One region of the Aquitalea pelogenes genome, then DNA from elsewhere that is predicted to be linked to it. Evidence: predicted binding sites of a transcription regulator. Region 1 holds the regulator's gene; each other region holds the start of a gene.
What was found. Region 1 encodes FNR, which switches genes on or off when oxygen is low (the NO sensors DNR and NnrR bind a similar motif). Its sites were predicted from a motif close to TTGATNNNNATCAA; they were not measured.
Positions count from the first base shown of each region.

Region 1 (7,805 bases):
ATCAGCAGGGCGTCACGTGCAGATCCGCCCAGGGCCTGCCCTTTGGCAGCCATCAGCATGCTGTTGGCTTCCATGCTTTGGCTGAGCCAGTCCGGCCAGTGGGTAATCAGCACGTCCATCAGGTAGTAGGTGTCGATGTCCGGGTCCAGCGTCAGGTTGGACTGGTCGCTGGCCTGGCTGATCAGCGCGCGCAGGCTGCTGCTGGCTGCCTGAAAGTTGTCTGGCTGTGGTGCCGACTGCAGTTTTTTCCAGCTCGCGTCGAAACCAGACCATTCCTTGTCCACGCCCAGCACCGGGTTGAGCGCGGTATGGGTTTGCTGCATGGCCTGCCATTGCTGCTGCACTGCGCTTCCCAGCGCGTTACCTGCTCCCTGGCTGGCGTGCTGGGCCTGTTCCTGCTCCAGCGCCAACAGCAAGGCCATGGCGGGCTTCACATATTGCACGCCCACCCGCTCCTTGCTGGAGAAATCCACATTGTCCTGATTGCTGCGGTACAGCCCGTAGGTGAGGTAAACCAGAGCAACGGCAAACACGGTACCGATGATGGCAAAGCGGATGGGATAGCTCAGATGCTGCATCCAGCGGGCGGTTTGGCGGAACATGCACAACTCCTTGCAAGCGCGCACAGCACGGTGGCTATACGAGTGAAGACAGCTTTGTTTATAGGGGCATTGTTCTTGCACTGCAAAATCAAATACCTATGCCAATGGGTTTTGTCGCGTGCAGCAGCTTGAATTTGCGTTCTTTTTATAAAGTGTATTTTATTTACATTTTAATGTTATGCTACGCGCTGTCCGTGCCGAACACCTGTCTTTTAAAAAATGTATTTCACACACATCTAAAGGAAGATCCATGCTCAGTGCCACCATTCGCCAGCAAGTCAAAGCCACCGCCCCCATCCTGAAACAGCATGGCGTGCTGCTGACCAGCCATTTTTACCAACGCATGTTCCAGCACAACCCGGAGCTGAAAAACATCTTCAACCAGGGGCACCAGCATGCCGGCCAGCAACAGCAAGCACTGGCCATGGCTGTGGCGGCCTATGCCGAGCACATTGATGCGCCCGAAGTACTGCTGCCGGTACTGGAACGGGTGGCACACAAACACGCCAGCCTGGGCATCCGTGCCGAACACTACCCGATTGTGGGCAAGCATCTGCTGGCTTCCATCCGCGAGGTGCTGGGAGAAGAAGCCGCACCGGACAGCCTGCTGGAGGCCTGGGCGGCCGCCTATCAGCAACTGGCAGACCTGCTGATCCAGCTGGAAAACAGCCTGTACCAGCGTGCCGCCATCCAGCCCGGTGGCTGGAGCGGCTGGCGGCCGTTCCGCGTGGTGAAGAAGCAGGTAGAAAGCGAGGAAATCACCTCGTTTTATCTGCAAGCCGCGGATGGTGGCAGCTTGCCTGCCTTCCAGCCCGGTCAATACATTTCGGTGCAGCGTTTCATTCCGGAATGGGGCCTGAGCCAGCCGCGCCAGTACAGCCTGTCCGATGCACCCGGCAAGGACTGGCTGCGTATTTCGGTGAAGCGGGAAGACGCCCGCGATGAGGCTCCCGCCGGCAAGGTGTCCGGCATCTTGCATACCGAACTGGCCGAAGGGGACATCCTGCAGGTATCACCACCATTTGGTGATTTCGTGCTGCATCAGGAGCGGGACACCCCGGTGGTGCTGATCAGTGCCGGGGTGGGCCAGACTCCGCTGCTGTCCATGCTGCAGCACTTGCTGGCCAGTGATCAGTCGCGGCCCATCCGCTATTTGCACGCCGCACGTCACGGGGCGGTTCACGCCATGAAACAGGAAGTCGGCACACTGGCGCAGCAGCATGCGCAGCTGCAGCAGCGCGTGTTTTATGAAACCCCGGCCGCAAACGATACCCTTGGTGTGGACTTCCATCAGCAAGGCCGTATCGATGCCGATGCCATCCGTGCCCATGCCCTGCTGCCGGATGCCGACTATTATTTGTGCGGCCCGGTAGGCTTCATGCAGCAACAGCACCGCCAGCTGCGCGAGGCCGGGGTAGAAGCCACGCGCATCCACATGGAAGTGTTTGGCTCCAATGCCATGACCACCGGCTGAATTGGCTTTGTTTGTCGCTGCGCATTGTGAGCTGCCGCGCTGCGGAGTATCCTGCGCGGCACTTTCCCAGCCCACTTTACTGCCATGCAACTGAACCGCTTTACCGACCTTGGCCTGCGCGTGCTGATGTACCTGACGCACCGCGACCGGGAGCAACCGGTCACCATCAGCGAAATTGCCGAACGCTTCGAGGTGTCGCGCAATCACCTGGTGAAAGTGGTGCATTTCATGGGGGTGCAAGGCTGGCTGAACAACAGCCGTGGCAAGGGTGGCGGGCTGGCGCTGGCCCAGCCGCCCGAGCATTACCGCCTGGGCGGCATCATCCGCACGCTGGAAGGCAATGTGCCGCTGATTGACTGCGCCGAACCGCCTTGCGCGCTGCGTCAGGACTGCCAGCTCAAGGCCGTGCTGGATGTGGGCATGCAGGCATTTTTCAGCACACTGGACAGTTACACGCTGCGCGATGTGATTGCCAGCCCCACCGGCGAGGCCATCATTCGCCTGCATCGCAGCCCCAGACCGCAGTCGGCCGACAAAACCGCACCGGATGTGTTGTAAAAAACCATCACTTTTTCAATGAAAAAGCCCGCTACCTGCGGGCTTTTTTTACTGCTTTTTTAGGGGATAACCCTTTAAACAGTCTGAACAAAACCATCAGATGGTCTTGGAATAACGTGCCTTGGTTTCCCGTTCACGCAAATGGCGGTCGAACAGCATGGCGATATTGCGGATCAGGAAACGCCCTTTGGGCTCCACCATCAGGAAATCGCCGTCAAAGGTCAGCAGGCCCAGCTTGTGGTACTCGCGGATGGCTGGCAGCTCGGCAGAAAAATACTCGGCGAAATTGATGCCGTGCACCTGCTCGATGGCTTCCACCGACAAGGAGAAGCGGCACATCAGCGCCTGGATGATGCCGCGACGCAGGATGTCGTCCTGATCCAGCACCATACCGCGCATTACCGGCAGCCGGCCTTCGTCCAGCGCGGCGTAATAGCTGTCCAGGTCCTTCTCGTTCTGGCTGTAACAGGGGCCAACCTTGCCGATGGACGACACGCCAAGGCCGATCATGTCGCAGTCGGCATGAGTGGAATAGCCCTGGAAATTGCGCTGCAGGCGGGCCTGGCGCAAGGCAATGGCCAGGTCATCTTCCGGCTTGGCAAAGTGGTCCATGCCAATGAATACATAGCCTGCATCCGCCAGGCTCTTTACCGCGTCCTGCAGGATGTCCAGCTTGGTGCTGGCGGCTGGCAGGTCCGCCTCGTTGATGCGCCGTTGCGGCATGAAAACGGTGGGCAAATGGGCATAGTTGTACAGCGCCAGGCGGTCCGGACTGATGGCAATCACCTTGTCCAGCGTGCGTTTGAGCGACTCGCGGGTTTGCAGCGGCAGGCCGTAGATCAGGTCCACACTGACCGACTTGAAGCCGGCTTCGCGCGCAGCCTCGATCACCTCCAGCGTTTCTTCCTCGCTTTGCACCCGGTTCACCGCGGCTTGCACCTGCGGGTCGAAGTCCTGAATGCCCACGCTCATGCGGTTGAAGCCCAGTCGCGCCAGATGATGCACGGTTTCACGACCCACCTTGCGCGGGTCGATCTCGATGGAATATTCTCCCTCCGGCAAAAATTCGAAGTGGGCACGCAACATGGTCATCAGGCGGTCCAGCTGCTCGTCGGACAGGAAGGTTGGCGTACCGCCGCCAAAGTGCAGCTGGATCAGCTTTTCCCGGCAGCCAAGCGAGGCGGCAACCAGCTTGATTTCCTTTTCCAGGTAATCGAGGTAGCGGTCGGCACGGCTCTTGTCCTTGGTAATGATCTTGTTGCAGCCGCAGTAGTAACATACCGTATTACAGAACGGTATATGAACGTACAATGATATTGCGTTCTGATGCATGCCCAGGTGGCGCTGCATCAGCCAGCTTTTATAGTCCTTCTCGCCAAACGCCGGGGTAAACCGGTCTGCGGTCGGGTAAGAAGTGTATCTTGGGCCGGAACCATCAAGACGTTCGATCAATGCTCGGTCGAACTCACAGTGGGTAGGCGAAAACGGATGGGTGGTGTGCATGTCGTCGGGTATTGATAGTCAAACGTCAGGTGGACTGGTAAATTTGCGGAAAACGTGCGAATTCCGCTTTGACAAGGGTCAAGCTTCTTTACAGGGTTGTACAAAACACGCGATGTCAGACCAACACCAACACACTCTGCACGCACTGAAGGTGTCCTGCTCCAACTGCAGTCTGCGCGAACTCTGCCTGCCCATCGGGCTGAACCGCGACGAAATGACGCAGCTGGATGCAGTTATCCGTCAGAGCCGCCGCCTCAAGCGCGGTGAATACCTGTTCCGCAGTGGCGAAGCCTTCAAGTCGCTGTTTGCCGTGCGCACCGGTTTCTTCAAGACCAGCGTGGCAAGCCAGGACGGTCGTGAACAAGTCACCGGCTTTCTGATGTCCGGCGAACTCATGGGCCTGGATGGCATCTCGTCCAATGTGCATGGCTGCGACGCCATTGCCCTGGAAGACAGCGAAGTCTGCGAACTGCCCTTCAACCGCATGGAAAGCCTGGGGCGCGACATTCCCAGCCTGCAACACCACTTTTTCCGGCTGATGAGCCGCGAAATCGTGCGTGACCAGAACGTCATGCTGCTCCTGGGCAACATGAAGGCAGAAGAACGTCTGGCTGCCTTCCTGCTGAACCTGTCACAGCGTCTGTCCACCCGCGGCTTTGCCGCCAACGATTTCATCCTGCGCATGAGCCGCGAGGAAATCGGCAGCTTCCTCGGCCTGAAACTGGAAACCGTCAGCCGTACGCTGTCCAAGTTCCAGCAGCAAGGCTGGCTGAGCGTGGACCACAAGCACATCCAGCTGATCAAGGCCGATGCACTCAAGGACCTGATCTCCGGTTGTACCCACGCCAACGGCGTATAAGCCGACAGGCACGGTAACAGCCATCCGGGCGGTGGGCGCAATGCGCCTTACCGCCCTTTTTGCATCTTCCGCCCATCAGGGCAGGCGCGCCATTCTCCGCAAGCACTAACTCTTCCGGGCAAGGTATTACCAGCGCCCGATCAGCATGCCGGCCACCAGTTGCTCGGCCCGTTCCGCCACTTCAGCCAGCTGCGCGGCGTCCGGCTCGCCGCGTACCACCACGGCGGGCAGCACTTCGTGCCAGCCATAGCCGGCGATGATGCGCCGCATGGCGTGCACGGCCCCCATGCCATCGTTACCGGCTGACACCAGCAAGAGGCAAGCCAGCCCCTCGGTGCGGCCCTGTGCGGGGTAGAAGGTGCGGTCAAAGAAATCTTTCATCTTGCCCGCCATATAGCCAAAATTCTCCGGCGTTGCCAGCACGATGCCGTCTGATGTCAGCAAATCATCCAGTGTGGCCTGCTCGGCGGGCAGGCAGTTGAACTGCAGGTCATCCGTCAGCTGCGCTACGCTGGCGCGCACGGCGTCAACCAGCTGCAAGGTGCGGCCGGTCTGGCTGGCATACAACAACAGCAAGCGCTTCATGCGGCGGGACTCCCTGGCAGCGTGGCCATCAATGCCTGCAGGCGCGTTGCTTCGGGCCAGCCTGGCGGCACCACGAAACCGCGCGCCACCTCCTCCCAGTAGCCATCGCCCAGCGGCAGCAACTCTGCCACCAGTTGCGGCACCACGGCCTGATGCAATTCCTGGCGCAGGCTGTGCTGTTCACGCACTTCGGCTTCGGCCACACGGGCCGGAGCCAGCCAGCTCAAGCGTGGCAACCACATCCAGCGTGATGCCGGGCTGCTACTGGGCCAGGGGTGCAATAGCGGGCTGAACCAGCCTTGCAGCTGATCCGCAGCCAGTGGCGGCATGGGACGGGACGGTCGGGAATAGAAAAACCAGCCGGCCAGCCGGGCCTGACTGGCGCAGGCCACAAAGTCTGGCGGCAACACGCGCCGGGCCAGGGGGTGGCGGGACAGCTGCAACTGCGCCTGCAATTTGCCTGCCTTCAGCAGCCAGGCATCGCGCAGACTGGGGCCTACCAGACTGTCCGGCCCCTCCCCCAGTTGCAGATAGAATTTGCTGGCGGTTTCCACGTGCAGTGGTTCGCCATCCAGCCGGATCAGGAAATCAAACTCGCCAATGGTGCGGCCGCTGGCGTCCCGTAGCGGCAGATTGGCGGCCACCAGCTCGATATGGGGCGCGAGGTGAAACCAGAAAGCCAGCAAGCGCTCGGCATAGTGGCCCAGACGGCGACAGGGCTGGTCGGCCAGCCAGGCATAGAGCGGTGCCGGGTCTTGCTCCAGCGCGGCCAGCAAGGCCGGGCCATCCGGGCCCAGCAGGCGTTGTGGCGAAAGATTGCAGCCGCTATCCCAGGGGGCAGGTGCGGTCAGCAGGAAAGCCAGATCACGCAGCGCAGGCTGCGTGTAAGGCAGATAAAAACCGCGATCAGGATTCGCCGCCGTGCTCATGGCCGTCTGCCACGCGCTGGATCTGCTTCATCAGGCCACGCAGGATGTCCACCTCGTCGCGCAGCATGCCGGAACGGTTGAACAGCGCGCGCATGCGGCGCATCAGTCGCTCGCTGTTACGGCGGCGGTAGTAGCCGATGGCATCCATGGTCTGGTCCAGATGCTGGCAGAAGCCTTCCACCTCGCCCAGGCTGGCGGTTTCGCTTTCCGGACGCAGGTATTCCACGTCAACGCCGGTATGGCTGAACAGCTCGTAAGTCATCACCTGCACCGCCATGGCCAGGTTGAGCGAGAAGTAATCCGGGTTGCCCGGAATGGTAACCAGCCGGTTGCACTGCTCCACTTCTTCAATCGACAGGCCGAAGGTTTCATTGCCGAACACCAGCGCCACCTGTTCGCCATCGCGCGCACGGGCCACCAGTTCGGGCGTGGTTTCGCGCGGAGTGGACAGTGGCGTGGTCAGCTCGCGGCGGCGGCTGGTAAGCGCGCAGGCCACGGTGACGTCGCTGAGCGCCTCACTGAGGCTCGCCACCACGGTGGCGCTCTCCAGCACATCCACGGCACCGGAGGCCAGGGCATTGGCTTCATCGCTGGGAAACACTTTGGGTTCAACCAGATACAGGCGGGTCAGCCCCATGGTTTTCATCGCCCGTGCGGCCGAACCGATATTGCCCGGATGGTTGGGCCGAGCCAACACGATGCGAATGTTTTTCAGAAAATCAGGTACTTGGGGTTTATTCATCAGCAGTTTCACATTAAAATGGCGGGCATATCAAAAAGCCCGCGCGCTCGCGCCGGCTTTTTTTGTTCCTTAACCCAGATTGTTACTGTCAGATGTCGAGCCATGTTGGCTGACATCTGCTATCCGTTCTAGAGGCCGTCAATGCATCCGATGCTCAATATCGCGGTTAAAGCCGCCCGCCGTGCTGGCAGTGTAATCCAGCGTGCGTCGCTTAACCTCGATACCATTCGTGTAGAGAAGAAAAAGCACAATGACTTTGTGACCGACGTGGACCGCGCTGCCGAACAGGCCATCGTGGACATGATTCTCGAGGCGTATCCCAAGCACGCCATTCTAGCAGAAGAGTCCGGCGCCAAAGGCGTGGGCTCCTCCGAATACGAGTGGATCATCGACCCCATCGACGGCACCACCAACTTCCTGCATGGCCATCAGCAATACGCCATCTCCATTGCACTGGCGCACAAGGGCCAGGTGCAGCAGGCCGTGGTGTACGACCCTAGCCGTAACGATCTGTTTACCGCCTCGCGTGGCGTTGGCGCTTTCCTCAACGACC
Region 1 is NZ_JAYSDA010000019.1:76,162-83,966, reverse strand. Features, by position in the region: gene ACE3SE_RS14940 (methyl-accepting chemotaxis protein) at 1-602, opposite strand, end outside; gene hmpA (NO-inducible flavohemoprotein) at 853-2,076, shown strand; gene ACE3SE_RS14930 (RrF2 family transcriptional regulator) at 2,161-2,634, shown strand; gene hemN (oxygen-independent coproporphyrinogen III oxidase) at 2,731-4,137, opposite strand; gene fnr (fumarate/nitrate reduction transcriptional regulator Fnr) at 4,250-4,996, shown strand; gene ACE3SE_RS14915 (flavodoxin family protein) at 5,123-5,581, opposite strand; gene ACE3SE_RS14910 (DUF1853 family protein) at 5,578-6,510, opposite strand; gene ACE3SE_RS14905 (RNA methyltransferase) at 6,488-7,252, opposite strand; gene ACE3SE_RS14900 (inositol monophosphatase family protein) at 7,394-7,805, shown strand, end outside.

Region 2 (7,805 bases), on a different contig from region 1:
CGCCATGACGGCCAATGGTGGCTGCACAGCGGCGATGTGCTGGCTGTCACTGGCCGACGTCTCGGCCAACGCTTACAGCACTTAGTCGCCGCAGACACCACTCACCAAAACACGCCAGAAACAGAAGTCACAAACGAATACTGGCCCGCAACGGCTTTGCTGCGCGCCTTGCGTCGTAGTGGCAAACCGCTGGCGCGGCAGTTGCGTGACTGGTTGAACAGAGAGTTGCTACCGGCACTGGAACAGATTCCGCCCACTGCCCCGCGTTGGGAGCAGGCGCTGGCGCTGGCTGCGGAGGCCGGGGTGCAGGTGAGCCATGCGGTGTTGCAGGCTGTGTTGGCGCAGGGTGCGCGCTGGCAGCATTCACACTGGTTGCTGACGCTGGATTACACGCCGGACCATCCCTTGCGCCATGCCCATGGCCGTTTGCTGGGGCTGAACAGTTCGGCCACGCCCTTGCAGGCGCTGGCGCAGCAGATAGCCACGCCGCCGGGCATCTCTGCCGATAATGGCGAATTGCTGGGGCTGGCTGCCGCTTGCCATCAGCGCTTGCACAGTCGTCTGTCACGGCAGTTGCTGCGTGATGGGCAGGGACCAGCCCGCCCGGCTTGAAGTCTGGCGCGAGCGCGCAGACGCCAAGTGCGTAAATGCTAGGCGTGACGCCAGCTGAACTGGCAAAAGCGCCGCTGCCAGTCGTCCAGTACCGCCTGACCCGGCCATTGTGTGGCGTCGAACAATGGCTGGCCTTTGGCATCCCGCCCCTGTTGCAAGGCGGCATGGGTGACGCCCCTGACCTGCAGTGTTGCCGCAAGCCGGTGCAGGCTGTCTGCCGTCATCACGCGCGGGTCCAGCGTGGTGCGGCATTCCAGCGTGGCTCCACCGTCCGCTACCATGTCCAGCGCAACATCCAGTGCCTGCCACATGCGGCTTTCGCTGCCAGGCACGCCGGTGACGGCATCCACCCCGCCGGGCGCGGCCTTGATGTCGAGGCCAATCCAGTCCACCAGTCCCTTGAGTACCGCCAGCCGATGCGGATAGATACCCGCCGTGTGCAGGCCGATGGCCAGGCCCAGCTGGCGGGCATCCTGTATCCAGTCCGCCAGTTGCGGGGCCAGTGTGGGTTCACCACCGGAAAACACCACCCCATCGAGAAAACCGACCCGCGCCGCCAGCATGCTGCGCACTTCTGGCCAGGCCAGTTGCCCGGCACTGCGGGCTTGCAGGCCGGGGTTGTGGCAATAGCCGCAGCGCCAGGGGCAGCCGGCGACAAACACGGTGGCCACCAGCCGCCCCGGCCAGTCGCAACTGGAAAACGGGGCGACACCGGCCAGCGCCAGGCTGGATTCAGTGGTGCAGGTGCTGTTCATCAAAATGCACGCGCTCGGCAAATTCGCCCTGCTTGCCGGTATTGAAGGCGGATACCGGGCGGAAGTAACCCATGACGCGGGTCCATACTTCGCAGCGGGTGCGCAGGGACGGGTCCAGCTGTTCCGCCTGTTTGATGTCGGTTTGATGGGACATATTGCTCTCCTGTGAGGGTTGGGGTTTAGGCGCGGCTAACAAAATGGCGTGATGCCCTTGGGCCAGCTGGCCCAAGGCTGCGGCAGGCTTTTGTCAGCCTCGACAAGCATTTCAGCAGCAAGGCGCGGTGGCTGCCGTGGTACGGGCCAGCAGTTCGGCGTCGCACTTGGGGCAGAATTCATGATGTCCGCTCAGATAACCGTGCTGCGGGCAGACCGAGAAGGTGGGCGTTACCGTGATGTAAGGCAGGCGGAAGCGTTGCAGCGAACGGTGCACCAGCTGCTTGCAGGCCGTGGCCGAGCTGACCGCCTCGGTCATGTACAGGTGCAGCACGGTACCGCCGGTGTAGCGCGCCTGGAGTGGCTCCTGATGCTGCAGGGCGACAAAGGGGTCGTCGGTATGCCCCACCGGCAGCTGGCTGGAGTTGGTGTAATAAGGCTTGTCGATTGGCCCGGCTTGCAGGATGTCCGGGTAGCGCTTGCGGTCTTCGCGGGCAAAGCGGTAGGTGGTGCCTTCCGCCGGGGTGGCCTCCAGGTTGTACAGATGGCCGGTGTCTTCCTGCATCTGCACCATGCGGGCACGGATGTGGTCCAGCAGTTGCAGCGCCAGTTGCTGGCCGTGGTCGGTGGTGATGTCGTCGGCATCGTTGCTGTAATTGCGGATCAGCTCGTTGATACCATTCACCCCCACGGTGGAGAAGTGATTGCGCAGCGTACCCAGATAACGCTTGGTGTAAGGATACAGGCCGTCGTCCATCCAGCCTTGCACCCGCTGGCGCTTGATTTCCAGGCTGGTGCAGGCCAGCGCCAGCAGGCGGTCGGTTTCGGCCAGCAGGCCGTCCCAGTCACCACGGAAGCGGTAGCCCAGCCGCGCGCAGTTGAGGGTAACCACGCCCAGCGAGCCGGTTTGTTCGGCACTGCCAAACAGGCCGTTGCCGCGCTTGAGCAGCTCGCGCAGGTCCAGTTGCAGGCGGCAGCACATGGAGCGCACCATTTGCGGTTCCAGATCGGAATTAAGGAAGTTCTGGAAATACGGCAGGCCGTAGCGGGCGGTCAGGTCGAACAGCAAATCGGCGTTGGCGCTGTCCCAGTCGAAATCCGGCGTGATGTTGTAGGTGGGAATGGGAAAGGTAAACGCCCGGCCATGCGCATCGCCCGCACCCATCACCCGCAGGAAGGCGCGGTTGATGCGGTCCATTTCCGGCTGGCAGTCGCCGTAGCAGAACGGCATTTCCTCTCCGGCAATCAGCGGAATCTGCGGGGCCAGGTCGGCCGGGCAGGTCCAGTCGAAGGTCAGGTTGGTGAACGGGGTTTGCGTGCCCCAGCGTGAGGGCACATTCAGGTTGTACACAAATTCCTGCATGGCCTGCTCCAGCGCGGCATCGTCCAGCCCGTCGCGCTTGAGGAAGGGTGCCAGATAGGTATCCACGCTGGAAAACGCCTGCGCGCCTGCCCATTCGTTTTGCAGGGTGCCCAGAAAATTCACCATCTGCCCCAGCGCCGCGCTCAGGTGACGCGGCGGAGCCGATTCCACCCGGCCCGGCACGCCGTTGAAGCCTTCATGCAGCAGCTGACGCAGCGACCAGCCCGCACAATAGCCTGCCAGCACGTCCAGATCATGCAGGTGGAAGTCTGCCTCGCGATGGGCCTGCGCCACCTCCGGCGGATAAATGCCGTCCAGCCAGTAGTTGGCGGTGAGCTTGCCGGCGGCATTGAGTATCATCCCGCCCAGGCTATAGCCCTGATTGGCATTGGCAGAAACGCGCCAGTCGGCGCGGCTGAGGTATTCGTCCAGCGTGGCAAGCGGATTCAGCAGCACGGTATTTTTCATAACAATATATAGTGATTAAAATTTTCAAAACACTATATATAGATTTTTATGGCTATGCCGGACACAAGACAAAACACTTGATCCGCATCAAGCGTGGTGCCCTGCCAGCCGCCGCGGCAGGCATGTTGGCATAATCGTCATCAGTAAACTGGCAGTCTGAATAGGGCTGGGCCCTATAATGGCCTGCAAGCACAGCCTGGCAGCGCCCTGCGTGCCTGTTTCCGGAAACAAACGGTTTACCTTCTTCCGCACATGATCAACACAGAACAACAAGGCAGGCAGGACAAGGTCCGCATCGAACAGATCCGCCTCTTGCTCAACAACCTGGGCAGCTCGGTCCTGCCCGGCATTCTGGTGGTATTGCTGGTGGCCTATGCCTTGCAGCACCAGGCCGACCCGCTGCGGCTGACCCTGTGGTGCGTGGTGGTGATTGCCTCCAAGCTGGTGGACAGCTTCGACGCCCGCCGCATACTTGCCCGTGCCATCCGGCCAGCCAACTTGCCGCAGCTGCGGCGGCGTCTGGTGGTACTGCACGCCATCGACGGCGCGGCCTGGGGCAGCCTGATGTGGGTGGGGCTGAACCCGGCGTCGCCCCCCAGCTGGATTCTGGCCATTGCCGTGCTGTCCGGCGTGGCGGGTAATTCCATGTCCATCCTGTCGCCGGTGCTGCCTGCCTTCATCGCCTTCATCACGCTGGAACTGGGCATGATTGCGCTCAAGTCCTTGCAGTCGGATGCACTGGCGCTCAATGCGCTGGGCCTGGCCGCGATCATGTATCTGGCCACCTTGCTGATGCAGGCACGCAATAGTGCGCAGGCGGCCAAAGGGGCCATCGAGCTGCGTTTTGAAAACCTGGAACTGGTGGACCGGCTGCGTCAGGCTTCGGCCGCGGCACTGCGCGCCCAGCAAGAGGCCGAGCAGGCCAATATCGCCAAATCGAAATTCCTGGCTGCCGCCAGTCACGACCTGCGCCAACCCATCCACGCACAGGGGCTGTTTCTGGAAGTGCTGGGCAAGACCAAGCTGGACCAGAACCAGCAGTCGCTGATCGGCCATATCCAGAGCGCTACCAATGCCTCGGCGGAAATGCTGCACAGCCTGCTGGATTATTCGCGGGTGGATGCCGGGGTGATTACCCCGCAGCTGCAAGCCTTTGCCTTGCAGCCGCTGCTTAACAAGATGGAAAGGGAGCTGGCACCGCTGGCCAACACCAAGGGCTTGTTCTACCGCAGTCGTGACACGGCCGAGGTGGTGCTGTCGGACCCGTCACTGATTGAACTGATCCTGCGCAACCTCATCAGCAATGCCATCCGTTACACCCAGCAAGGCGGCATTCTGGTGGGCTGCCGTCGCCGTGGCGACCAGCTGCTGCTGGAGATATGGGACAGCGGCATCGGCATAGACCCGCAGCAACAGCAAGAAATCTTTGACGAATTCCATCAGCTGGGCAATCCGGAACGCGACCGCAAGAAAGGCCTGGGCCTTGGGCTGGCCATCGTGCGCGGCCTCACCCAGCTGCTGCAACACCCCTTGCGGGTGGCGTCGCGACCAGGCCGCGGCAGCGTGTTCCGCCTTGCCCTGCCACGCATTGCAGTGACCAACCCGCTACCCGCAGAAACCCCGCCGCCAGTCAGCATCAGCCAGCCCCTGCCCAGGGCCGCCGTGTTGCTGATCGAGGACGATGACATCGTGCGCAGCAGCATGGTGATGCTGTTGCAAAGCTGGGGTTGCCAGTGCATGGCAGCAGAATCGCTGGAAGCCGCCCTGCCCTTGCTGGCGCAACAGACGCCTGCCTTGCTGATCAGCGACTACCGGCTGCGCGAAAAGAAAAGCGGCACCGATGCCATCCGTGCCATCCGCAAGGCAGTTGGACGCGACATCCCCGCCCTGCTGCTGACCGGCGACACCGCCCCGGCGCGGCTGCGCGAAGCCAGTGACAGCGGCCTGCCCTTGTTGCACAAGCCGGTCAGTCCGCAGCAACTGTACGCTTGCCTGGCAGAATTACTGGCTGACAGTCAGCCATAAAAAAACCTCGACCCTGGATGCGGGCCGAGGTTGTGGCGTTGCGCCAAACCGGCTTAGTTCGGTTTGTCCTTGCCCTGGGTGATGCTGACATCCACCGACGTGCTGTTTTCCAGCTGCAGGCTGCCGCCACCTTGCAAGTCGCCAACCCGCACCGGGATCTTGTCCTTCAGCTCCTTGCCCTTGGTGATCACCTTGTCTGCCGCCTGACCCAGCTTGCTGTTCTTGGCCTTGTCCAGCAAGGAGCTTTCCGGCTGATTAGCCGCCTTGCTGATGGCATCACCGGCATTGCTCAGACTATTGGTGCCAGAGGTTTTTTTCTTGTTCACCACATCGGCCGCTTCCTTGGCCAGGGCAGCCTGCTTGTCGCGGTCAGTCTGCGTCTTGGTGGTGTCATTGGCTGCGGTATCGTTAGTGGTTTTTTTCTTCAAGGTCACCGTGGCTCCAGCAGACAGGTCCACCCCGCTGCTGGACGACACTGCTTTTTGCTTGATGACCTGACCACCCGCCTGGGTTGATACCGTTTCACCCGCCTTCAGTGCCGTGCCTTCCAGCTTGATGTCCTGACCGGCAGACAGCTTGAGTTTGCCACCGCTATTTAGCGTGGCCACGCTAGCGCTGTCCTTCTGGCTCTGGCCATACTCGCCCGACAACCCGACGCTGACCGATGCCTCCTTGGTTTCCTTGCCCTTGTCAGTGCTGCTGCCACCACTGCCACCAGCACTCAGCCCGGCACCAATCTTCTGTGTGCTGGCCGTATCGTGTGCGGCGCTGATGGTCAACTGACCACCGGCAGCCAGCGTGGCATCACCCTTGCTGTTGAGTTTGCTGCCTTCCAGATTCATGTCGCCACCGCTACGCACCGTGATGGCACCGCCGCTTTGCAGCGTGGCAGCCGTCTTGCTGGTGCTCTGGCTGTCAGACTGACTGTAATTGGCCGCTGCTGAAACCATGCCGTTGTTTTGCTTGTTGTCCACGCCACCACCGGTGGAACCACCGGCACTGAACGAGGCACTGGCATCACGGGACGTGGCCTGACTGGTGCTGTTGGCGGCAGCAAAATTCACCTTGCCGCCCGCGTTCACATTGACATCTCCCTTGCTGGACAAGGCAGTGCCGGCAAAGCTGGCATCATCCTTCACCGTGATATTCATGCCACCACCGCTGCTGATACCACCCACCACGGCAGTACTGCTGCGCGACTGGCTGCTGCCACCGCCACCCGCCATGCTCAGTTCGCCGCCCACGACATGTTCGGCATTCACATTCACCTGCAAGGAAGCTGCTGCATTGGCCTGCGTACCGGTGGTGCTGCTGGTGTTCTGAGCTGCACGATAATCCAGCGAACCCGCCTTCAGATCCACGTTACCACCGCTGCTGATACGGCTGCCTTCCAGGCTGGTGGCCTGGCTGGAGTTACTGCTGAAGTCGCCCCCCACCTTGATGGTGGATACCCGTGCCGTGCTGGCATTGCTGGTGCTTTGCGCATCGTCATGCTTGGCACTGATGCTGCCACCAACCGACGCATCGGCCGCGGCTCCGCCACTGACCGTAGCCGAGGCCGACGCCCCGGCATACATACCCACCCGTCCCTCAGAGTTTTGCTGGCTGCTACTGCTGTAGCTGGCATCACTGGCGGCCTTGCTGGTGATGGTGGTGGCGCTCTGACGGAAATTGCCGCCAGCGCTGATGGCCGTACCGGTATCAACAATATCCTTGCTGGCAGTACGACTCATGTCACCGCCCGCACTCAACTGGGACACCACGGCAGTGGTGCTGCCTTTCATGCTGCTGCTACCGCTATTGTTGACGTAGTAACCGGCACCAACCATGGCCGATGCACCGGTTTCCGCCATTACCTTGCCTGTGGCATTAGCGCCGGTGGAGGCATCCAGATACAGGCCGGCCGTAGTGGTGTTGCTACTGCTGCTGGACTGATGCACATCCTGTGCCGCATTGAAATGCTGGCTGTCCGCCTTGAGGTCGGCATTGCCACCTGCGGCGATGCCGGAACCGGTGACATCCAGCTGCTTGCCGGCATCCAGTTTCAGATTGCCACCGGCCTTGATTTGCGAACCCTGGTTCACCACATCCAGGCTGCTATCAGTGCCGGTAACAGCCTTGAGCAGGGTCAGCTTGTTGTTTGAACTGGCCGATGCCGAAGCCCCGGCGCTGGCATTGACCACGGTAGCGGTATCGACACTGGCCCCGGCATTGGCATTGTTATTACTGGAAGCCATCAACCCGATCGACACATCGGTGCGCTGGGTGCTGGATGTGCTGACATCCTTCACCGTACCCACCACGACCTGTCCGGCCTTGATCTGCATATCCTTGTCCGCACTGAGCTGCGAACCGGTCAAGGCCAGCTGCTTGCCGGCATTGATGCTGACATTGCCGCCACTCACGGCACTGCCGCTATGCGTCAGCGT
Region 2 is NZ_JAYSDA010000018.1:85,964-93,768, reverse strand. Features, by position in the region: gene ACE3SE_RS14545 (hypothetical protein) at 1-612, shown strand, start outside; gene ACE3SE_RS14540 (anaerobic ribonucleoside-triphosphate reductase activating protein) at 651-1,367, opposite strand; gene nrdD (anaerobic ribonucleoside-triphosphate reductase) at 1,345-1,521, opposite strand; gene ACE3SE_RS14530 (ribonucleoside triphosphate reductase) at 1,633-3,339, opposite strand; gene ACE3SE_RS14525 (ATP-binding response regulator) at 3,604-5,376, shown strand; partial or broken gene ACE3SE_RS14520 (hemagglutinin repeat-containing protein) at 5,430-7,805, opposite strand, start outside.
Region 2: a site for FNR is predicted at 3,429-3,442, ahead of ACE3SE_RS14530 (ribonucleoside triphosphate reductase). Genes of this name have one in related genera too.

Region 3 (7,805 bases), on a different contig from region 1:
CCACAGCAGCCAGTCCGGCTTCCAGGCCGGAATGTTTGGCATGGCGCTGACGGTGAAAAACGGCAGCATGCGGTGGCAGACGGTAAGGAACACCGGCAGCAGAAAGCCCCACAAGGCCAGGTCACGCATCAGCAGCCAGCCGCTGGCATTGCCGCTGTACAGCCAGTACAAGCCAGCCAGCAAACCGGCAAAACCCAGTACAAAGCCGCACAACACCATCCATGCGTGCAGGCGGTTTGCCTGCTGGCTACGCCATATCAATTGCCCAAACGTCAGTGTCAGCCCGGCAAAACCGGCGCTATACAGCAGCTGCCCGGCCAGCAAGCAAGCACGGCCCAGACCAAGGCCGACCAGCCACAACAGCAATCCGCCGGCCAGCAAGGCCGGTACGCCCAGGTAACGGGGGCGGGATGGCGCAGGCACGCCCAGCCAACGCGGCCCTGCGGTAAAAATGAAGCCGGTCATGAATAGCGGAAAGATGCCGTACAGCATCAGGAAGGCATGGGCCATCACCGCCGGGACAGCAGGCAGGATGGGGTGGCTGCCCAGGCGCGAGGCCAGTTCGGCAAACCAGGCCGCAAACAGCAACAGCGCCAGCAACATGCCAAACAGAAAGGCGATGCGGTGCGGTGCGCGCAGCAAAGGGTGGGGGAGTGGCTGGGTGTTCATGGCGAGCTCAATGCAGGTGGTGATGGCCGAGTATCGCCAGCAGGCGGGCAGGATGGGAATGATTCGCGTCAAGACAATCAGCCGTGCCTGTCAGGCAGACAGGCACGGTGGACTGGCCGGTGGTGGCCAACCGCTGCCTTGCACCCCCGGGGCAAGCAGGCGCAACGCAGCCGTTTCCTGTTGTCAGCCCTTATTGCTTGAACAGCACGGCGATCAGGTCTGACTGGGTAATCATGCCGCACAACTGGCCGGCGGCATCGATCACCGGCATGTGGTGCATGCCACCATCGGAAAAGGCCAATGCCAGTTCGCTGATGGGCTGGGTGGCCTGCAGGCTGCGCACCGGCTGGCTCATGATGTCGGCTACCTTGCCATCCAGCCGCGCTGCCTGCGGGATGGCACTGGCTTGATGGTGGGGCAGGAAGAAGTCATGCAGTGACACCATGCCTTGCAGCTGCCCGGCGGCATCGGTCACTGGCAGGGCTTTTACCTTGTGATGGGCCAGTTTGTCCCAGGCTTGCTGCAAGCTGGCATCCGGCCGGATGGACACCACATCACGCGACATGATGTCGGCACAGCGGATGGCACCAAAGCGGCGCTTTTGTGCCTGTTGTTCTGCTGCGGTGAAAATGGCGGCCAGGTCGTCCTCGCTGACGTCCAGCACTTCGCCAAAATCGGCCAGAGCCTGGTGCAGGTCCTGCTGGTTGAAGGCACGGCGTTCGCTGGGCAGCGGGTCCTGCGTGTGGTGCGGATTGGCGTTGTCTGCCGGCAGATGCGGATAACGGCGCTGCACGGCATTGTTGAACAGCAAGGCCACGCCCAGCAGCAGCAGGGAATTGGCCAATACCGGCCACAGCACAAACTGGAAGCCCATGGCCTGGATGGCCGGGCCGCCCAGTACGGCGGTAATGGCGACGGCACCGCCGGGCGGGTGCAGGCAGCGCAGCTGGAACATGGCGGCAATGGCCAGGGCACCGGCCATGCTGGCTGCAAGTCCGGGGTCGGCAATGGTGTGGGCGCAGGCTACGCCGATGACGGCGGAAACCAGATTGCCCAGCAACATGGACCAGGGCTGGGCCAGCGGACTGGAAGGAACTGCAAACAACAGCACGGCGGAAGCGCCCATCGGAGCGATGAACCAGGGGCTGGAGCCACCCAGCGCGGCACGGCTGATCAACTCGGTCAGCAGCAGGCCAATACCGGCACCGACACAGCCATAAAGCCGTTCACGGCGGCCCGCCAGTAACTGGGCGGGCAGAAAGCCACGCAGCCAGTGCCGCGTGCGTGGGGTTTGGGGTGAAGAAGTCATGACAGATACAGAGGTGGGGTGGTGGGATATTATATCGCGTAGCGATATTTTCATGCGCAGAACCGCTGGTGCGGGCTGTCTTGCTCAGGCTTGCAGCTTTTGCTGTACGTTCAGCAGCAAGTCCAGCGACTGGGCACCGCCCAGGTCTTTCAGCAGCAACAGCTCCTCGCGGTGCAGGGCGGCCAGCTTGGCCACCAGCTCCTGCCCCTTGGGCAACAGGCTGATCTCCACCTGGCGGCCATCCTGGCGGCCCGGGGTTTTCTTTACCAGGTCCTGCTCCTCGCAGCGCTTGATCAGCCCCACCACGCTGTGATGATGCGATTGCAGCCGCTCGGCCAGTTCCGCCACCGTGGCCCAGTCGCGCCCCGGGTAGCCCTGCACCTGCAATAACAGCAGGTATTGCAAGGGCGTGATGCCGTGCTCTTGCGCCAGCTCTTCACTGAAACGCAAAAACTGGCGCAGCCGGTAACGGAAGTCGGCCAGACGTTCGAAATCCTGTTTGCTGAGTAGCGGAGCGGTCATGGTGGGCAACAGCGGGGAGAAAACACAAGTCTGCTCACCATATCACAACAGCCCGCCACTGCCGAATTGCGCGGCAAAGCAAACCGGGGACGCATAGGCAAGCGGCATCTCCTCTTGCTGCTGCAGGAACAATTGCAAGGCACGGGCGGCGCTGAGCGTGGCATCGGCTTCGGCATGCAGCAGGATGATGTGTTGCCGTCTGGCCATGTGTGCCAGCCATTCCCAGCGCTGCGGATTATTGCGCAGCACGGCCCAGTAGATTTCGCAAAACTGACTCCAGCGTTCCTCGCGCCAGTGCATCCAGTCGCTCAGGCCCGGTGCGGGCGACAATGCCGGCACATGACGCAAGCGGCGCACAACATCGGCTGGCAGGCCGGCAGGCGGTTCGCTGCCGATCAGGAAGGCCGGTGTGGAGTCAGGCTGGTAGCTTTGCAGGGATTGCAGGGTGATATGCATGATGACTGGCTCCGTTTACAACAAGGGCAGCAGCAAGAGTGCCACTACAAACAGCCATACCAGCGCACCGATGGCGAAGATGGTATAGGCCAGCGACAGGGTATGCACCGAGTCATCGTGCTCGAACCAGGCATCCAGGCCGTGGTATAGCAGGCCTGCCGATGCCGCCAGCCCCAGCAGTGCACACAGCACATTCAGCGCCGGGTAGGGCAGCAGCAAGGACACGGCAGACAGCCAGATGGGCAGCGGCACCAGCGCTGCCAGCCGGTAGCAGTCGGCAAAGGCCGGGCGGCTGCTGGCATGTACCGACTGGCGGATGACCCAGGCCATCAGGCTGACGGCCAGCCAGCTGGTCAGCAGCAGGATCAGGCTGGCTTGCTGCCAGTTTTGCAGCGGCACGCCGGGAGCATAGCTGTCGGCATGATAAGTGGCGGTGTACAGCACCATGCCACCGGCAAACAGGGATGCAGGCAGCACGATCTTCACAAAGCTGTTCAGCACGGATGGATGACGCTGGCCTAGCTGGTCCCAGCCATGGCGTGATGAGTAAATCATCTGGAGCGGGTGTTGCAGGTTCATGGCGATCTCCTTGGCAGCGACAGGCTGCCATCCAAATATATATCGTAATACGATATAAATCCACAGCAAAATGCACACATGGCGGAGCATGCTGGAGTGGGGAGTGGGGAGTGGGGAGTGGGGAGTGGGGAGTGGGGAGTGGGCCGTGCGGCTCGCCCTGCTCAGGCGGCGGGCTGTGCCGGCGGCTGTCCTGGTCGCAGGCAGATGGCCAGCACTTGCCGGTAGCGCAGCCACAGCCTGAGTGCATGCCAGGCTGCCATGACAGCCAGCAGCAGGCTGAGCATGGCCAGTGCGGCTTGCCAATGGGCTGGCCAAGTACACCAGGCCAATGCTGTCAGCAGCCACAGCGCATGCAGGCCGGTCAGCCACCGCACGGCCTGTTCGGAGAGGAAACCATGCGTGGCGGGCAGTACGCCGCGCGGGGGCTGCAAGCGTTGCAGATGCAGCCAGGCCAGAAACGGGGCGATCTTGCCCAGCATGCCCAGCACGCAAGCCAGCCCCAGGCCACCCAGCCACAGCACGCCACAGTACAGCGGCAGGCTGGTGTTGGCAGGCCAGCAAGGGGCGGCGAGGGCACATGATAGTCCTGACAGCAAAGCCAGCATGGCCAGCAGCCAGCTCAGCCACAGGGGGTCTTGCTGGCGGCGACAGCGGCGCAGCTGCTGCAGGGTGAGGCTGGCAAATGCGGCGGCGGGAAGACCGGCCAGTGTCAGCCAGTTGTTTATTTTGTCCTGCTGCCACAGCAGCAACAGGCTGAGTGCCAGCAGCAGCACCGACTGGCCGGGAAGCAGCCAGCGGCTGGCGGCAGGATAGGGCGGAGACACCAGAAACATGGGGATTACGGTCTGGCTGACGGCCAGCAACAAGGCCAGCAACCAGCCCAGGCTTGCCCACAGCACATGGCTGTGCAGCAAAGGCAGGAAGGGCAGCTGGAGTTGGCCACCCAGTGTCAGTACCAGCAACAGGCCCAGGCTCAGCGCCACGCCCAGCCCGCCCAGGGCCAGACGCAGCCCCTGGCTGGTGGCATCACGTGCCGGACTGCGCCACAGGCCGGGTAGCGCATGCAGCAGCAGTGCCAGCCCGGCGCTGTAAGCCAGTAGCGCGCCGGCAGTCAGCCATGTCGCGGCAAAGCCATGACTGAAGCCCCAGCACAGGCAGGCGACACCAACCTGCCACGCGGGGAAGATACGCCACCACAAGGCTCGCGGGCTAGGCGTACCCACCCCGGCGGCCACGGCCAGCAGCTGTAATACGGCACCGAACATGGTGTTGCCCAGTACGCCCAGCGCCAGCAAGTGGGTGAGGGTGACAATCAGCGGATCGAAGCGGTTGGCAAGGACAGTGTCGCCCAGCAGCAGGGTGAGCCCGGTGATCAGCAGCCAGGCGAGGCTGGCAGTAAAAAAGCTGCCCGGCAACCAGGGCGGCGGGGCAGCTTCGTAAGACAGCCAGGCCTGGCTCATGGCCGGCTCAGGATCAGGATGACGCCGCCGTCACCGGACAGTTCGAAACGGAAGTCCAGCCCCTGTTGCTGTAGCAGCGGCAGCAGCGGGCTGGGATGGTGCGGCAGGATGTAGGCCGCTTGTTGACCGGGTGCCAGCCCGTCCGCTTCGTCCAGAATGATTTCCATCGGCTGTGGCGGCGGCAGCTGGCGCAGGTCGCGCGGGCTCATGCGGCGGCTCCGGCGGCAACCAGGTTGGCAAAGCCGGTAATGTGCTGGCTGCACATGGGGTAAAGAATGTTTTCTTCTTTCATGTTGTGCTGCTGCATCAGGATAAGCAGCGTGTCGGCACAGCCCAGATAGTCGCCGGCATGCTCGGATGACAGCAGCTGCGCCATGTCCTGCATCAGTGCGCGCATCTGGCTGTGTTCGTTGCGCATCACCATCGTGGGGCCCATCTGGCTGCAGGTGGCAGCTTCAAAGGCCGGAAACAGGCTGTCTTCTTCCAGCGCAAAATGTTGCAGCATGCCGTTGTGGAAGGCTTGAAACACGGCCCGGGCCTTGGGCCAGTCGCCCTGGCGCACCGCTGTTTCGGCGATGGCGAAGTCGGCATCGCACAGGCGATGTTGTTCGGTCAGTTGCTGGATGGCATTCATGGTGCTTTGCCTTGGCTGAGGTTGATGGTGAGCAGTATTGCCTGTTTGCGGCTGCGGCCTGAATGACCCGTATCAAGAAATCACTGCTTGCTGGCGCAAGGCCTGCAACTGTTGATGCAGGGTGACCACGCTACCGATGATGAGCAGCGCCGGGCTGGCAATCTGCTGATCGGCAATCAGCTGCGCCAGCGTAGCCAGCTGGCCGCACACGCAACGCTGGGCTGTGCTGCAGGCCCTTTCCACGATGGCCACCGGCGTGGCCGGGTCGCGGCCATGGGCCAGCAGCTGGCTGGCGATATGGGCCGCCTCGCCCAGCCCCATATACACCACCAGGGTCTGCTCCGGCGTGCTGTGCTGTGTCCAGTCCAGTGCGCTTTCCCCCTGACGGCGGTGGCCGGTGACTAGGCTGCAACCCTGGGCATGGTCGCGATGGGTAAGCGGCAGTCCCAGCGCGGCGGCGGCACCCAGCGCGGCGCTGATGCCCGGTACCACTTCGCAGGGGATGCCCGCAGCCGCCAGCGCCAGCATTTCCTCGCCACCCCGGCCAAACAGCAAGGGGTCGCCGCCCTTGAGCCGCACCACACGCTGGCCGTTGCGGGCAAAGTCGATCAGCAACTGGTTGATGTCTGCTTGCGGCAGGGTATGGCGGCTGGCGCGCTTGCCCACACAGATGCGGCTGGCCTGCGGCGGTGCCAGCCGCAGTATCTGCGGGTCCAGCAGGTGGTCGTAAAGCAGCACATCCGCCTCTCCCAGTCGCTGCACTGCGCGCAGGGTGAGCAAGTCCGGGTCACCCGGGCCGGCCCCTACCAGGCAAACGCTGCCGGGGGCAAATACCTTGCTGTCTCTTGGGGTGGAGTGGGGGCTGCCGGCCGGCGTGGGCGGCAGCGGGGGCAGGGCTGGGCGGTGCATGCAGACTCCCGGGCAAAGGCTTGCCAAATGACGATGCCGCCAGTGTAGGAAGGAGGGTGGCCGGGAATCGTTGATACGAATCAATGCTATCGGGATGCCCGAATCCGTACATTTCGCCCCAGGTACCGGACGTGCCGGTGCAAGCACTTTGAGGAGGACGTGATGAGCGCGAGCTTCACCAAATCGACGGCCCGCAACATCTTTTACGGTGGGTCGGTGTTCTTTTTCCTGTTGTTCCTGGGGCTGACGCTGGATACCACCATGGCCCTGCCCAGCCATAACGCCAAGGCCAAGCTGACTGATGCGGCGGTGCGCGGCAAGAAGATCTGGGAGACGCGCAATTGTGGCGGCTGCCATACCTTGCTGGGCGAGGGGGCTTATTTCGGACCGGAGCTGGGCAATGTGTATGTGCGCCGTGGCCCGGATTTCATCAAGGGCTGGATGAAGGCCATGCCCACCAACGTACCCGGTCGTCGCCAGATGCCGCAGTTTCATCTGAACGAGGGCGAGCTGGACGACGTGGTGGCCTTCCTGAAATACACCTCCGAGATCAATACCAATAACTGGCCGCCCAATATCCAGGGCTGATCGCACCAGACCAATCGCTGACGGAGATACACATGAGCAATGCAAGTGCGGCAACGCTGGCGGCTGAACAAGCCCGTGCGCCAGCCCAGATCAAATACCGCTCGCAGGCGGTGGCCAAGCCTTATTTCATGGCGGCCATCGGCCTGTTCATCGGCCAGATCCTGTTTGGCCTGATCATCGGCCTGCAGTATGTGAAGGGGGACTTCCTGTTCCCGGCCATCAATTTCAGCACCGCCCGCATGGTGCACACCAACCTGTTGATTGTCTGGCTGCTGTTCGGCTTCATGGGGGCGGGTTACTTCCTGATTCCGGAAGAATGCGAGCGCGAGCTGTACAGCCCGAAACTGGCCATCATCACCTTCTGGGTGTTCCTGGTAGCCGGTGCGCTGACCATTGTCGGCTATCTGGGCCTGCCCTATAACGTGCTGGCCCACCTCACCGGTAACGACCTGCTGCCCACCATGGGGCGCGGTTACCTGGAGCAGCCGCTCATCACCAAGGTGGGCATCGTGCTGGTGGCGCTGTCCTTTTTGTTCAACCTGTCGATGACGCTGCTGTCCGGCCGCAAGACCAGCATCAGTATCGTGATGCTGCTGGGGCTGTGGGGACTGGCCATCTTTTTCCTGTTCTCCTTCGTCAACCCCAGCAACCTGGTACTGGACAAGTATTTCTGGTGGTG
Region 3 is NZ_JAYSDA010000007.1:111,445-119,249, forward strand. Features, by position in the region: gene ACE3SE_RS07940 (NnrS family protein) at 1-669, opposite strand, end outside; gene ACE3SE_RS07945 (HPP family protein) at 860-1,978, opposite strand; gene ACE3SE_RS07950 (MarR family winged helix-turn-helix transcriptional regulator) at 2,063-2,500, opposite strand; gene ACE3SE_RS07955 (DUF488 family protein, N3 subclade) at 2,543-2,956, opposite strand; gene ACE3SE_RS07960 (YIP1 family protein) at 2,972-3,535, opposite strand; gene ACE3SE_RS07965 (hypothetical protein) at 3,697-4,995, opposite strand; gene ACE3SE_RS07970 (DUF2249 domain-containing protein) at 4,992-5,204, opposite strand; gene ACE3SE_RS07975 (hemerythrin domain-containing protein) at 5,201-5,629, opposite strand; gene cobA (uroporphyrinogen-III C-methyltransferase) at 5,702-6,538, opposite strand; gene ACE3SE_RS07985 (c-type cytochrome) at 6,701-7,126, shown strand; gene ACE3SE_RS07990 (cbb3-type cytochrome c oxidase subunit I) at 7,159-7,805, shown strand, end outside.
Region 3: a site for FNR is predicted at 6,609-6,622, ahead of cobA (uroporphyrinogen-III C-methyltransferase). Genes of this name have one in related genera too.